Regions from separate parts of the Devosia lacusdianchii genome, predicted to be linked through region 2. Evidence: predicted binding sites of a transcription regulator. Region 2 holds the regulator's gene; the other holds the start of a gene.

What was found. Region 2 encodes HrcA, which represses chaperone genes, less so after heat shock. Its sites were predicted from a motif close to GTTAGCACTCNCNNNNNGNGAGTGCTAAC; they were not measured.
Region 1: a site for HrcA is predicted at 3,537-3,565, ahead of MF606_RS03965 (co-chaperone GroES). Genes of this name have one in related genera too.

The regions. Positions count from the first base shown of each region.
Region 1 covers NZ_CP092483.1:806,551-814,383, forward strand. The annotation lists gene MF606_RS03945 (SEL1-like repeat protein) at 1-356, opposite strand, end outside; gene MF606_RS03950 (GNAT family N-acetyltransferase) at 489-1,019, opposite strand; gene MF606_RS03955 (BrnA antitoxin family protein) at 1,056-1,298, opposite strand; gene groL (chaperonin GroEL) at 1,512-3,152, opposite strand; gene MF606_RS03965 (co-chaperone GroES) at 3,204-3,494, opposite strand; gene MF606_RS03970 (DUF427 domain-containing protein) at 3,677-4,039, shown strand; gene MF606_RS03975 (hypothetical protein) at 4,099-4,293, shown strand; gene MF606_RS03980 (DMT family transporter) at 4,318-5,283, shown strand; gene MF606_RS03985 (sigma-54-dependent transcriptional regulator) at 5,483-6,913, opposite strand; gene MF606_RS03990 (ROK family transcriptional regulator) at 7,055-7,833, shown strand, end outside.
Region 2 covers NZ_CP092483.1:4,260,585-4,268,417, reverse strand. The annotation lists gene rsmI (16S rRNA (cytidine(1402)-2'-O)-methyltransferase) at 1-666, opposite strand, end outside; gene MF606_RS21140 (MBL fold metallo-hydrolase) at 748-1,554, shown strand; gene MF606_RS21135 (type 1 periplasmic-binding domain-containing protein) at 1,627-2,868, shown strand; gene hemW (radical SAM family heme chaperone HemW) at 2,908-4,065, opposite strand; gene MF606_RS21125 (non-canonical purine NTP pyrophosphatase) at 4,055-4,696, opposite strand; gene MF606_RS21120 (hypothetical protein) at 4,693-4,863, opposite strand; gene rph (ribonuclease PH) at 4,860-5,576, opposite strand; gene hrcA (heat-inducible transcriptional repressor HrcA) at 5,717-6,790, shown strand; gene grpE (nucleotide exchange factor GrpE) at 6,948-7,529, shown strand; gene pncA (bifunctional nicotinamidase/pyrazinamidase) at 7,670-7,833, opposite strand, start outside.

The DNA of each region.
Region 1 (7,833 bases), 900 kb from region 2:
GCCTGACCGAAATCCTGGTCGACATGCTCGCCGCGGTCGTACATCAGGCCGACCCGGTTCATCGCATAGGGGTCGCCGGCACCTGCCGCCAGCGAGTACAGTTCGAAAGCGCGCTTGTAGTCCGGCGTCTGCCCGTCATCGACAAAGTAGGCAGCGTCGGCGTCATCGAGAATTTGTTCGATATCGTCAGGGTCCACGGAGCCGCTCTGCTGCGGCGGCGTCTGCTGGGGTTGCTGCGGCTGGTGGATAGTGGTCTGCGGCGTATCGGCCTTGATCTTGGTCTTTTGAGCAAAGGCGTCGCCCGTACTGACCAATGCCAACAAGGCGACCGTAACCAACAAAACACGCCCGGACATGCCAGTCCCCCTCAAGTCACTGCTTCCTCAAGAAAATGAAACGCCTCAGCGTTGCTGTCAAATGGCCTGGTGCACCAGTCCGGTGTTGCGGTTCGGAGGAACGGGAAGCCGTGCTATAGGGAAGGCTTCTCGCTACAACCAAAAGTACCAGAACAGTGCCACTTCGCGTGTGCCCGGCATATCTGCACGATACAGATCGGCATCAAATCCCCTGAGCGCGAACCCCTGGCGTTCGTAGAAACGGCAGGCCACGAGATTGTTGTTCTGTGTTTCGAGCCGCACCGCCGGCAATCCACGCGCTTTGGCCCAGGCTTTGGTCTTGTCGATTAGGGCCGCGCCAATGCCGGCGCCGCGACGGTTGGGATCGACAGCAAGGCAATCGACCAGGCCCATGCCGTTCCAGTCGCGGCTCACGATCACGACGCCCACCACTACGCCATCGAGCAGTGCAACATAGCCTGCCTGTGTATCGTCGGAAATTGCCGCTTCGAGGTCCTCGCGGGCATCGAGATAGCTTTTGCGGTACGGGGTGACGGAGCGCGGCAGCAGTTGTAGGCCGGCCTCGAAGTGGGTCACCTCGCCTTCCTCGCTGACCATGAACGAGGCATCGATGGCAGCGGCTGCTGCCAGATTGGTCTTGTCGAGCGAAACAACGCGCAGCATTTCGCCCTCCGAACCCACGCGCGCCACCACAGCCGTTCAGCCGTTATCGGCGCTATCCAGGCCCGCGCTCTGACGCAGAGCAGCGTTGATCCGGTCCTGCCAGCCGGGACCATCCTCCTGGAAGTGTTCGAGAACAGCTCGATCGAGGCGCAGCGTCACCATTTCCTTGCCCGAAGGTGGGGCGATCGTCTTTGGTGCGGCTTCTACCGGCTTGCTGGTCACAGCCTTGAAGGCGGCTTCTGCCTGGTCGAATGCACTGCCACGTCTTGGTGTCCGCATGAAATCCTCTCGATGGGCGCTTGCCGCACTGTAATGCCACGCCATTGCGCGCGGAATAAGAAAAAGGCGCAGTGTTTCCACTGCGCCTTTCCACGAAGTTCGTGACTGGGAAGAAACGAACCTCGAAGCTGGATAAGACTTCTTAGAAGTCCATACCGCCATTCGGACCGGCTTGACCGGTCCGAACACTTTGCATTTTGGGCGTTGGACTTCTTAGAAGTCCATACCGCCCATGCCGCCCATGCCGCCGCCGCCAGGCATTGCCGGTGCAGCTTCCTTCGGGGCTTCGACGATGAGGGCCTCGGTGGTGATCAGCAGCGAAGCAACCGAAGCAGCGTCCTGCAGGGCAGTGCGAACCACCTTCACCGGGTCGATAACGCCCATGGTGATCAGATCACCATATTCGCCGGTCGCGGCATTGTAGCCGAAGGTCGACGAGCTGTTCTCGAGGATCTTGCCGACGACGACGGAGCCTTCGGCACCGGCATTGTTGGCGATCGTGCGCACCGGCTCCTGCAGAGCGCGGCGAACGATGGCGATACCAGCAGCCTGGTCGGCATTGGCGCCCTTGACGGTCATGGCGTTCGAAGCACGCAGCAGCGCAACGCCACCACCGGCAACGATGCCTTCTTCAACGGCAGCGCGGGTTGCGTTCAGCGCGTCGTCGACGCGGTCCTTGCGCTCCTTGACTTCGACTTCCGTCGAGCCGCCGACCTTGATCACCGCAACGCCACCGGCGAGCTTTGCCAGGCGTTCCTGCAGCTTTTCCTTGTCGTAGTCCGAAGTGGTTTCTTCGATCTGCGACTTGATCTGGCCAACGCGGCCCTGGATGTCTTCCTGGGTGCCGGCGCCGTCGACGATCGTGGTGTTTTCCTTGGTGATTTCAACGCGCTTGGCAGTGCCGAGCATGTCGATGGTCACGTTCTCGAGCTTGATGCCGAGATCTTCGGAGATCACCGAACCACCGGTCAGGATGGCGATGTCTTCCAGCATGGCCTTGCGGCGGTCGCCGAAGCCAGGTGCCTTGACGGCAGCAACCTTGAGGCCGCCACGCAGACGGTTGACGACGAGGGTCGCGAGAGCCTCGCCTTCGATGTCTTCGGCAATGATCAGCAGCGGGCGCTGCGACTGCACGACCGACTCAAGGATCGGCAGGATAGCCTGAAGGTTCGACAGCTTCTTCTCGTGTAGGAGGATCACAGGATCTTCCAGAACGGCGGTCATCTTCTCGGCATTGGTCACGAAGTAGGGCGACAGGTAGCCGCGGTCGAACTGCATGCCTTCAACGACATCGAGTTCGGTCTCAGCGGTCTTGGCTTCTTCGACGGTGATGACACCCTCGTTGCCGACCTTCTGCATCGCTTCGGCAATCATGTCACCGATGGACGATTCACCGTTGGCCGAAATGGTGCCGACCTGGGCAACTTCGGACGACGACTTGATCTTGGACGAAGCGGCCTTGAGCGAAGCAACGACTTCTTCAACAGCCAGATCGATACCGCGCTTCAGATCCATCGGGTTGAACCCGGCGGCAACAGCCTTGACGCCTTCGACAACGATAGCCTGACCCAGAACGGTCGCGGTGGTGGTGCCGTCACCGGCAATGTCGTTGGTCTTGGAAGCGACCGAACGCAGGAGCTGGGCGCCCAGGTTCTCGAACTTGTCTTCCAGTTCGATTTCCTTGGCGACGGTCACGCCGTCCTTGGTGATGCGCGGGGCGCCGAACGACTTTTCGATAACGACGTTACGACCCTTGGGGCCGAGGGTCACCTTGACCGCATTGGCCAGGATGTTGACGCCGCGCAGCATCTTGTCGCGGGCATCGGTCGAGAACTTTACTTCTTTAGCGGCCATGGTTGGCGCTCCTTAAGAATGGTTGAAACGACGAAAGGGCAGGGAAGTCGCTTAGACTTCGACGATGCCCATGATGTCGGATTCCTTCATGATCAGCAGGTCTTCGCCGTTGAGCTTGACCTCGGTGCCGCTCCACTTGCCGAACAGCACGCGGTCGCCGGCCTTGACGTCGAGGGCATTGATCTTGCCGCTTTCGTCACGGGCGCCGGGGCCCACGGAGACGATCACGCCCTCGGAGGGCTTTTCCTTGGCGGTGTCGGGGATGATGATCCCGCCTTTGGTCTTTTCTTCGCTGTCGAGACGGCGGACGACCACGCGGTCGTGCAGAGGACGGAAGCCCATGATTGCTCCTTCTGGCATCATATAAAATGCAATTTTTCGGCTGTTAGCACTCGTCATTGTAGAGTGCTAACAGGTGCCGGGGATATATGGCTGGGGCCTGGAGGAGTCAAGGTCGGGTGAACCGACTTTGACTTCGCGCGTTTGATCCTTGTCGATCGCCCACCGCACAAGAGCAGCTAATTATGACGCGTCAATGTCTCGACAAAGATATCAAGATCACCCCGGTTTCAGGTCGCGTGCATGTCATTTTCGATGACGCCGAAATCGCCAGTTCGCTCCGGGCGCTCGAGGTCGAGGAGCCTGGCGAGCCGGTGCGCATCTATGTGCCGCGCGAAGACGTCCAGCCCGGCATTCTTGAGGCGTCCGAAACCCGCACGAGCAATCCCGCTATGGGAGAGGCGTCCTACTACACGATCAAGACGCTCACCGCCGACGGTCCCGACCAAGTCTGGTACTATCCCGACCCATGCCCGCAAGTTGAGTCCATTCGCGATCACCTCGCCTTTCGTGGCGACCGCATCGAGTATCGCCGCTCCGAGGTCTAGCAGCGACCGGGGCAACTTTCCCCCTTCCACCCCGCGCGAACCTGCGCCATAAGGCAGGCATGACCCAAGATAGCACCCTACAGATCAAGCTGCGCCTCAAGGGCGGCAGCGGCCCGAACGCCAACTGGCATTGGGAAATTCACGATGCCAACGGCAAGGTGATCAAGACCGGCTCTGCCGTCGGCCCCGAGCACAAGGCGTTCGCCACTGCGCGTATCGCCAAGGAAAAGCTGGAGCAATCCGCTAGCCGCTAAGGCGGCTCAAAAGACGAGATTGCCGTGACCACTCCAGCGCCACCCAACCCGGCAAGCCCCGCGCAACACACGGGCGGGCCGTTACGTGGCATTACGCTCAAGGTGCTCTCGGTCTGCTTCTTCGTCGTCATGGCGACCCTGCTCAAGGCCACCGCAACCATCCCCGCTGGGGAATTGGTGTTCTTCCGCTGCTTCTTCGCCATCCTGCCGGTTGTCGCTTACCTGCTCTGGCGGCGGCAATTGCGTACGGCGCTGCATACGCGTAACCCGCTCGGCCATGTGGTCAGGGCGCTTGTCGGCGCATCCTCCATGGGGCTCGGCTTCTTCGCCCTCACCCGCCTGCCGCTGCCCGAGGCGACGGCCATCGGCTATGCCGCGCCATTGCTGATCGTCCTGTTCAGCGCCGTCCTGCTCAAGGAGAAGGTTCATGCCTTCCGCTGGACGGCGGTGGTCATCGGCCTTGTCGGCGTCGTCATCATCCTCTGGCCCCGTCTGACGCTGTTCTCCAGCGGGCAGCCGCTTGGCAACAACGAGGCGATCGGCGCTGCGGCCGCATTCGGCGGCGCCATTCTTACCGCCTTCGCCATGATGCAGGTGCGCAAACTCGTGCAGACCGAGCGCACCGAGGCGATCGTCATCTACTTTTTTATCAGCGCCAGCGTGCTGTCGCTTGCCACCATCCCCTTCGGCTGGGTCATGCCCACGCCCACTCAGGCGGCGCTACTGATCGGCGCGGGATTTGCCGGCGGAATCGGGCAATTGCTGCTGACCTCATGCTACCGCTATGCCGACATGTCGGTCATCGCACCGTTCGAATATGTCTCGCTATTGCTGACCATTGTCATCGGCTTCGCCGTGTTCGGCGATATCCCGACCGTCGCGATGATCCTGGGCGCCTTGATCATCGTATTCTCGGGCATCGCCGTGATCCTGCGCGAACACTATCTCGGCCTCGACCGCGTCAAGGCACGTGAAGCCAATACGCCTTAGGCGCGCCCTCGTTACCACGGGCGCTGCATCAACTTGGCCCTTGCGTAGCGTGTTTCAGTGCATCCGATTTTGTTTCCATCGTCATTGCCCAGCTTGTCCGGGCAATCCAGCCACGCCCGCAGTCCGCACTGGACCACCCGAACAAGTCGGGTGGTGACGGGCGTGGAGGGGACCGGGATTCCGATTGGAAGTCAGACGCCTAGCTCGCCACCGCCATATCGGCCCAGCTCTGCCGCTTGCGATAAATGGTGGATGGGCTGATCTCCAGCGCCGCCGCCGCCAGCGAGACATTGCCGCCGAAGCTGGCGATCGCGTCTTCGATGATGCGTTGTTCCTGCTGCCACATCGGCAAAATGGCCGGCCGGCGCTCCGTGCGTGGCTGGCTCTCGGCCACGGGCACGATGCCGCGCGATTCGATATCGGCTGCCGCCAGCATGGCGGGCGTGATCTCGCCGCCGTCGAACATCACGACGAGCCGGCGCACCAGGTTCTGCAATTGCCGCACATTGCCCGGCCAGTCGCCCGAGGCGAGGATCCCCGCCACATCAGGCGAGTAACCGTCAAAACTCTTGTGCTCCTCGGCCGCGTAGCGTTCGAGGAAATGCCGCGCCAGCACCATGATATCGGTCGGCCGCTGGCGCAGGGGCGGCAGGTGGATCGGCAGAACATGCAGCCGGTAGAACAGGTCCTCGCGGAACTTCTTGTCGGCGATGAGCTGCATCGGATTGCGATTGGTGGCGCAGATCACCCGCACATCGACGTGCCTGACGCCCGATTCGCCCACGCGGCTCAGTGTGCCGGTCTGGAGGAACCGCAGCAGCTTGCTCTGCAGCGACAGGTCCATCTCGCCGATTTCGTCGAGGAACAGCGTACCGCCATCAGCCAGTTCGGCCGCGCCTTTGCGGTCTTCGTGGGCACCGGTAAAGGCGCCTCGCGCTACGCCGAACAGCTCGCTCTCCATCAGGTCGCGGGGAATGGCGGCGCAATTGATGGCCACCATGCGCTTGCCGCCACGCGGTCCCTTGGCGTGCAACGCCTCCGCACACACATCCTTGCCCGTGCCGCTTTCGCCGGTGATGAAGACCGGCGCCGCCGACGCTGCGATCCGGCCGATCTGCTCGTAGACGAATTGCATGGCGCTCGATGCGCCGATAAAGCCCGCGAAATCCCTGATGCCATCGGCCACCGGGGCTTCGATGCTGAGCGTGCGTCCTTTGCCGTGGCGCTGCGCCAATTCGCCGATCCGCGCCACCATGGCCGGCCCGTTGATGGGCTTGGCCACATAGTCATGGGCTCCGGCGCGCATCGCGCCGACCGCTGCCGATACGGAGGTCCCGTCCGACAGCGCCACCACCAGCGCACCCTGCGCCAGCCGCACCAGGCGCGTCACGGCGTCGTCGCTCCGATCGGACAAGTCGCCGAGGCTGGAAAGATCGGCCAATACGATATCGAAGCCGGAATCACGCAGCAGGTCGGCCGCCTGCCGTCCGCTCGTCACGGTGGTGATACGCGCGGACAGGCCCAGGCTCTGGGTCAGCGTTTCTGCCACCAGATGCGCGTGAGGCTCGTCCCGGTCGACCAGCAACAGCCGTCCATTGGGCGCGCCGTCGCTTCGAGTGTGCATCGCCATGCGGCCAGTCCTCGCATTTGTCTTGCAGCGATTGTTGGTCAACAGGGTAAATAATCCGTTCCGACTGTCGCAAATTGCAGGATGTACCTGTGCAGGCATTGCGCTTGCTTGCCCCGTTGCCTCCCGACTAAGACTCTTCCCATGCGGAAGGACTCAGTGACGCCCAAGATGGAGCCGATGGCGCGCGGCGTGGCGCAGTCGGGTGTACGGCTCGCCAATGAGCGCGCCGTGCTGACGCTCATCGCCGTCAATGCGGGCGCGTCCAATGCTGATCTGGCGCGGCTCTCCGGCTTGGGTCCGCAAACCACGTCGCGCATCGTTGCCGAGCTGGAACAGCGGGGTCTGGTGATCCGTGGGCAGGTGCTGCGCGGCCGCCGCGGCCAGCCGGCAACGCCGCTCTTTCTCAATCCGCACGGCGCCTATGCTATCGGCGTCGAAATCGGCTGGCAGCATCTGGAAGTGCTGCTGTTCGATATGGCGGGCAAAACCATCGCCAGCGTCCGGCGCAGCTATCCCTGGCCCGATGCCCGGACGATCCTGGCCGCCGCCACCGCCGAAATCGCCACGATTCGCGCCGGCATGTCCGAGCTGCAGCGCAGCCGGCTGATCGGCATCGGCCTCGCCAGCCCGTCTTTCATCGAACGGTATGTCTGCCGCCTTGGCGCCCCCGACGAGCAGGAGGCGCTCTGGGAGGGACTGAACCTCGCCGAGCGAATCGCCCGCGAGGCTGGATTGCCCACCGAATGGTTCAACGACGGCAGCGCCGGCTGCTGGGCCGAGCTCATTGCCCGGGCCCTGCCGGTCTCGCCCGGCCTGGCCTATTTGCGCGTCGGCACGTTCGTGGGCGCCGGCATCGTGGTCGAGGGCGAGCTGTGGGAAGGCCGCAGCGGCAATGCCGCCAATCTGGGTGGCATCGTGGT
Region 2 (7,833 bases):
GGCGGCCAGTTCGGCCAGTGTGCCGCGATGCACGCGCTCGAAGCGCTTGGTCAGCTCCAGCGCCACGGCAGCCTGCCGTTCGCCCAGATGTTCCGCCATGGCCGCCAGCGTGTCGTCAAGGCGGCGCGGGCTTTCGTAAAACACCAAAGTTTCACGTGAATCCCTCAGCGCCACAATCGCATTGGCGCGGGCGCCGGCCTTTGGCGGCAGGAAGCCGTGAAAAGCGAAGGCATCGGTGGGCAGGCCAGCGACGACCAAAGCCGAGAGCAAAGCCGAGGGGCCGGGGATAGCAAAGACCGGCAGGTTGGCCTCGGCCAGTGCCCTGATCAGTGGAAAGCCGGGATCGGAGAGCAGCGGCGTGCCCGCATCCGAAATCAGTGCCAGTGCCTGCCCGGCGGCAATGCGGTTGACGATATCCTCGGCCTTGGCGCGCTCATTGTGCTCGTGCAGCGCCACACGGCGCCCCTTGATGCCGTAATGATCGAGCAGCCGCGCCGACATGCGGGTATCTTCGCAGAGGATCGCGTCGGCGGCGGCCAGTGTCTCCAGCGCCCGAATGGTGATGTCGCGCAGATTGCCGATCGGCGTCGCCACCACATAAAGTCCCGGCGCCAGCGGGGGCGCGGGAAATACGGTTCCGGCGATGAAATAGTGCTTGTCGTCCACGAGCCGTTTTTCTCCAGCGCCAGGGCTGTTTTAGCAGCCGCGGCGCCTATGTATAGGGACAACAAAAAACGGAGGACACCCATGACCACCTGGATCTGCAAGACCTGCGCCGCGCATTTTCCTGACAGCGTCAGCCCGCCCGCCCATTGCCCGATCTGCGAGGACGAGCGGCAGTATCTGGGACCGAACGGACAGGAATGGGTCGCGCGCGACGCGATCGAGACCACCCACGCCAACGATTGGCGGGAACTCGAACCGGGCCTTGCCGGTGTTGGCGTGACTCCCGGTCTTGGCATTGGCCAGCGCGCACTGCTGATCCAGGCAACCGAGGGCAATGTGCTCTGGGACTGCGTGCCGATGCTGGACGATGCGACGGCCGAGCGGATCAAGGCGCTCGGCGGTCTCAAGGCGATCTGTTTCTCGCATCCGCATTTCTACACGGGGATGGCCGAGTGGAGCGCCAAGCTGGGCAATGTGCCGATCCTGCTGCCCGAGGCCGATCTGGCGCATGTGATGTGCCAGACGGACAACATCGTCCCATGGAGCGGCGATCATCACGAAGTGCTGCCCGGCGTCACCATCCATCGCCTGGCCGGGCATTTCGAGGGCAGCAGCGTGCTCGAATGGTCTCATGGTGCCAACGGCAAGGGCGCATTGATGGTCGGCGATACTATCCAGGTGGCACCCGCGGCCGGTTGGGTCAGCTTCATGCGCTCCTATCCCAACATGATCCCGCTGCCGGCGCGCGAAGTCCGCCGCATCGCCGACCGGGCGGCGACGCTCCGCTTCGACCGCATCTATGGCGGCTGGTGGGACCGGGTCATCCTCGCGGACGCCAAGGCTGCGGTAGCACGATCCGCCGATCGCTACATCAAGGCGCTGGACTGATCGGGCGGTTGAGAATTGGTTAAGCAATGACGTTCAAAGTGTTAACAGTCTGCTAGCACTTTGAGGGCAAGCGTGGCCTTGGATCGAGTGACCCGCCATGGCATGCGGCGCGCTTTCGGCGCGGCGATCCTGCTCGTGCTGACGGCCTGCTCGCCCACCGATTTCCAGTTTGGCTCGCGCACATTGAGCTTCGGCGGCGACGCGCCGATGCAGCCGGGGCAGGGGCAAGTGATCCCCAACCAGCCCATGCTGCCGGCCGGCCCGAGCGAGAGTTTCGGCCGCGGCCCGGTCAAGGTGGCGCTGCTGCTGCCATTGAGCGGTGACCCAGGACTGGCCTCGGTCGGTATGTCGCTGGCCAATGCTTCGAAGCTGGCAGTAGCCTTCATCGAGGCCAATCCCAACATCGCCGAGAATGTCACCTTCACCCTGCGCGACACCGGCGCAACGGTGCAGGGCGCGACCAGTGCGGCAAGCGCCGCCGTCGCCGATGGCGCCAAGCTGATCCTCGGACCCTTGCGCGCCGATCAGGTGACTGCCGCCGGAGCGGTGGCGCGCGCCGCCGGCCTGCCGCTGATCGGATTTTCCAACAATCCAACGGCAGCCAGCCCCGGTGTTTATCTGCTCAGCGTCCTGCCTGATGCTGAGATGAAACGTTCGCTCAACTGGGTCAAGATCCAAGGCCGGCGCGGTGTTGCCGGGATTTTCCCCGCAACCGAGTTCGGCCAGGCGCAGGAAACGGCCTTCCGTCAGCAGGCGGCCGCCGCCGGGTTCGCGCCCCAGGCCATCTACACCTTCTCTGATATCAACGAGGCCAAGCAGATCGTCGATCAGGCGCTGCCAATGATTCAGAAGAGCCTGATCGATACACTCTACCTGCCCGATCGCTCGACCGCGCCGAGTTTCGGCGCGTTGCTCAGCCAGGCGGGCGTGAGCGCAGATATGGTACAGATCGTGGGCTCGGCCGATTGGGAAGGCGACCCGGCGATCATGACCGCCAGCCAATTGAGCGGCGCCATTTACCCAACCGTCGATGGTGCCGGCATGGCGGCGATCCGTGGCGACTACCAGGCACGCTTCGGGGGCCAGCCGCATGCGCTGGCCACCATTGCCTACACGGCGACGGTGCTTGCCAATGTGAATGCCCTGTCCATGGCCAACCCGCCCTACAATGCGGGGCTGCTGACGGCAGCAACGGGGTTCAACGGGCGCGATGGCGTGTTCCGGTTCCTCGGCAATGGCCGCAGCGAATACGCGCTGGCGATCAAGAAGATCGGGCAGGGTGGGGCGGTGCAGATCGAGGGTGCGAAGCTCTAGCTTTCTTACCTCTCCCTTTGGGGGAGAGGTAAAGAAGCCTTAAGCCGCCAGGTCGGCGACCACGGCGTCCAGCACCGGGAAGCCCTTGTCGGTTACGCGCAGATTGCCGTTGGGCAGGCTTTCGACGAAGCCATAGCCCTTGAGCGCTTCGATCTGGGTCTTGCTGATCTGCCGCCCGGAAATCGAGGTGAAGCGTGCCGGCGAAATGCCTTCCTTGAGGCGCAGGCCCATGACGAGGAACTCGTCGCCCTGCTCCTCCCAGGTCAACACATCGTCGACCACCATGCCGTGGCCTTTGGTCTTCACCAGCTTTTGCCAGTCGAAGGGCAGTTTTTCGGCGGCGGTGGCATGGCGCTGGTTGTTGATCATCAAGCGGCCATGGGCGCCCGGGCCGATGCCGGCATATTCGCCATAGCGCCAGTAGAGCATGTTGTGGGTGCTCTCCTGGCCGGGGCGGGCGTGGTTGGAAATCTCATAGGCCGGCAGCCCGGCCGACGCCGTCAGCTCCTGGGTCAGCTCATAGAAATCGGCCGCCAGGTCTTCGTTGGGCATGGCCAGTTTGCCAGCCTTATGCAGGTCGAAATAGCGCGTGCCCTGCTCGATGGTCAGCTGGTAGAGGCTGATATGGCCCCGCGCCATCCACAAAGCTTCCTTGAGCTCGTCTTCCCAATCCTCGAGTGTCTGCTTGGGGCGGGCGTAGATGAGATCGAAGCTGCTGCGATCGAAAACGCTCTGCGCGATGCGCACAGCGGCGATCGCCTCATCCACCGTATGGCGGCGGCCGAGTTCGGCCAGCGGCCCTTCGCGCAGGGATTGCACGCCCAGCGACACGCGGTTCACCCCGGCACTGCGGTAACCCTTGAAGCGATCGACCTCGACGCTGGTCGGGTTGGCCTCGAGCGTGATTTCGGCGTTCTTCTCTACCGTCCAGTGCTTGGCGATCGCATCGATGATACGGCCCGTCGATTGCGGGTTCATCAGCGAGGGCGTACCGCCGCCAAAGAAGATGGATTGCACCACGCGGCCCGGCGCCAATTGCGCGGCCGTGGCGATTTCGCGCTCATAGGCGGCGACATAGTCGATCTCGTCGAACGGGCCGCGATGGACATGGGAGTTGAAATCGCAATAGGGGCACTTGGCCGCGCAGAAGGGCCAGTGCACGTAAACCCCGAACATGTCGTTGGGGTTACTGCTCAATCTGGTTCTCCACGAACAGCGCAAAGGCGCGGGCGCGGTGGCTCAGTCCCTGTTCGCCGGGCGACCAGGAATGCTTCATCTCAGCCGGCATCTGGCCGAATGTGATGTCATAGCCATCGGGCATGAAGACCGGATCATAGCCATGGCCGCGATCGCCGCGCGGCGGCCAGACCAGCGTGCCATTACACTTGCCGGCATAGATCACGTCGCGCCCATCGGGATGGGCGAGGCAGAGCGTGGCGTTGAACGAGCCCTTGCGCTGGCCGGGCGAGGTCGCATTGGCAGCCTGCAGCGCATCTTCGAGGCGCTTCATGGCGTGGTTGAAATCGCGCGGCACCCCCGCCCAGTCGGCGGTGTAAACACCGGGCTCGCCATTAAGCGCGTCGACGCAGAGGCCGGAATCATCGCTCAGAGCCAGCATGCCGGAGCCCTGTGCCGCGGCATGCGCTTTGAGGCGGGCGTTTTCGGCAAAGGTAGTACCGGTCTCTTCGGGCTCGGGCAGGCCGAGTTCGCCAGCCGAAACCAGTTCGAGGCCAAACGGCTCGAACAGTTCCTGAAATTCCTTCAGCTTGCCCGCATTATGCGTGGCCAGCACCAGGCGATCGCCTTCGCGGAGCCGAGGGATGCTCATCGGGCCACGCCCTTGCTCTTGGTGCGCGCGGCAGCGCGGGACGATTGATCGAGGGCGCGCGCGACGTCATGCCAGAGGGCGCAGTTTTCGCCCGGGACCGAGCGCACGGGCTCTGCCGGCTTGGCGGCAGGCTGACGCGCGACTTTCTTGAGGAGCCAACCGATCATGCTTGCAGCGCCACCTGTTGCATCAGGGTCAATTCGCCAACGCCCTGTTCGGCCAATTCCATCAGCGCATTGAGCTCGTCGCGGCTGAACGGCGCCTGTTCGGCAGTGCCCTGGATTTCGACGAACTTGCCTGACCCGGTCATGACGAAGTTGGCGTCGGTATGGGCTTCGACGTCTTCGAGATAGTCGAGATCGAGCACCGGCGCCCCGCGATAGATGCCGCAGGATACGGCGGCGACCGAATCGCGCAGGGCCTTGCCCTTGGTCAGCTTGCGCTCATCCATCCAGGCGATCGCGTCGGCCAGCGCCACATAGGCGCCGGTGATTGAAGCGGTGCGGGTGCCGCCATCGGCTTCGAGCACGTCGCAATCGATGGTCACCTGGTTTTCGCCAAGCAGCTGCATATCGACCACGGCGCGGAGCGAGCGGCCGATGAGACGCTGGATTTCCTGGGTGCGTCCGGACTGCTTGCCTGCCGTGGCTTCACGACGGGTGCGCGAGCCGGTGGCGCGGGGCAGCATGCCATATTCGGCGGTGACCCAGCCCTGGCCCTTGCCGCGCAGCCAGCCCGGCAGGCTGGTTTCGACCGATGCGGTGACCAACACCTTGGTATTTCCGAACGAGACGAGGCAGGAGCCTTCGGCCTTCTGGGCCACGTTGCGCTCGATGGTCACTGATCGCATCTGGTTGGGTTCACGTCCGGAAGGGCGCATCAAGAATCCGCTTGGAAATTTCTATTAACCGCCTCTTAACCCTCCTCAGCCCCGCTCACAAGCGGCGGTGGCTTGGCGTAGGGGCGCAATGCGCTTAAATGAGACGCCAGGGTTAAAGTGGACGATTTTATCGAAACGGCATGAGCAAGCCTCCCGAAGATTTTTTGAGCGTGCTCAATGCCCGCAGCCAGGACATCTTTCGGCGGCTGGTGGAACGCTATCTCGATACCGGCACGCCGGTGGGCTCGCGCGACCTCAGCCGCATGCTGCAGACGGGGCTGTCGCCGGCTTCGGTGCGCAATGTCATGGCCGATCTCGAAGATCTGGGGCTCATCGCGGCACCGCATACTTCGGCGGGCCGGGCGCCGACGCAGGAGGGCTTGCGGTTTTTTGTCGACGCCATGCTGGAGGTCGGCGCGGTCAACGAAAGCGAACGCAGCCAGATCGCCAAATCGATCGAGGGCCAGCGCCAGGGGCAAGTCGAGGATGTGCTGACCGAGGCCAGCCAATTGCTCAGCGGCCTGAGCCAGGGCGCTGGCGTGGTGATCGCCACCAAGGCCGACATGATCCTGCGCCACATCGAATTCGTGCGGCTCGATTCGACCCGCGCCATGGCGATCATGGTCGGGCAGGACGGGCAGGTGGAAAACCGCATCATGGATACGCCGCCGGGACTAACGGCGAGTGCGCTGGCTCAGGCGGGCAATTACCTGGCCCATCATGTGGTGGGGCGCACCATAGCCGAAGCGCGCAAGGTGCTGGCCGAACAGCGCGCCGAGCAACGGGCCGAGCTCGACGAGCTGACGCAGAAGCTGGTGGATGCTGGGATCGCGACCCTCAGCCAGGCCTCGGCAACCAGCGCGCCGACAGTGATCGTGCGCGGCCGCGCCAACCTCATCAACGACACGATGGCATCGGACGAATTGCTGCGCATGCGGCAATTGTTCGACGAGCTCGAAAGCAAGGATGGCCTGCTGGAGCTGCTGGGCGATGCCGAGAAGGCGCAAGGCGTGCGCATCTTCATCGGTTCGGAGAACAAGCTGTTCTCGCTTTCGGGCTCCTCGGTCATCCTCTCGCCCTACAAGGATGCCAATGACAAGGTGGTGGGCGTGCTGGGCGTGATCGGGCCGACCCGACTCAATTACGCCCGCATCGTGCCGGTGGTGGACTATACCGCCAATGTGATCACGGCGATGATGGCGCGGAAGCGATGATGGCGCGGAAGCGATGATTTTGACCTTTGGCGCCGGTGGAGCAATGGCCTCGGCGTCACGGTGAGCGTTGCCGGTCCGGTGCACTATGACTTGAAAAGGACACTGGTTTGGCCGATATGCGGGGCAAATTCTTTGGTTTTTGCGGAATAGAACAATGATGAGCGACGAGAACGCCGCCTCGGGCGAGACGCCTGAAGTCGAAATCACCAGTGAGCAGCCGGCGGTTGACCCGGTCGAGGCGCTGCGCGTTGAGAATGCTGAGCTCAAGGACCGCGTGCTGCGGACCATTGCCGAGATGGAAAACTTGCGCAAGCGGACCGAGCGCGACGTCGCCGATACGCGCAGCTACGCCATTGCCGGCTTTGCCCGCGACATGCTCTCGGCCACCGACGCGCTGAGCCGCGCCCTGATGGTGCTGCCGGCGGAAGCGCGCGAAAATGGCGATGCGACCACCAAGAGCCTGATCGAAGGCATCGAGATGACCGAGCGCGAAATGCAGCGCCTCTTGGCCAAGCACGGCGTCAAGCCGATCGAGGCCGAGGGCCAGAAATTCGATCCGCACAAGCACCAGGCCATGTTCGAAGTCCCCGATCCGAGCCGGCCGGAAGGTACGGTGGTGCAGGTGGTGCAGGCCGGTTTCGCTATCGGCGACAGGGTTTTGCGCCCCGCCATGGTCGGCGTCGCCAAGGGCGGCCCGAGCCACGCTCCGGCGGACGAGGCAATCGACAAGAGCGTCTGAGACGCGACGAAGCGTTTCACGTGAATCCCCGCGCAAGCGGGGATTTTCGTTTGGGCTTGAGTTGCACGCCGTACACACTCGATCGTCACCCTCGGGTCAAGCCGAGGATGACGTGCAGTGGGCGGGGGAGGGGTGCCCGCCTACCCCAGAATTTGCTTGCTCATCACCCGCTCCACCCCAGCCTCGGCCATATCGGCCCAGGCCTTGGCGAGACTTCCCGCATTGTCGATGGCCCGCGTCGCATCCTCGATCACGGTCACGTCGAACCCGGCGGCCGCCGCATCGATGGCGGTCCAGCCGACGC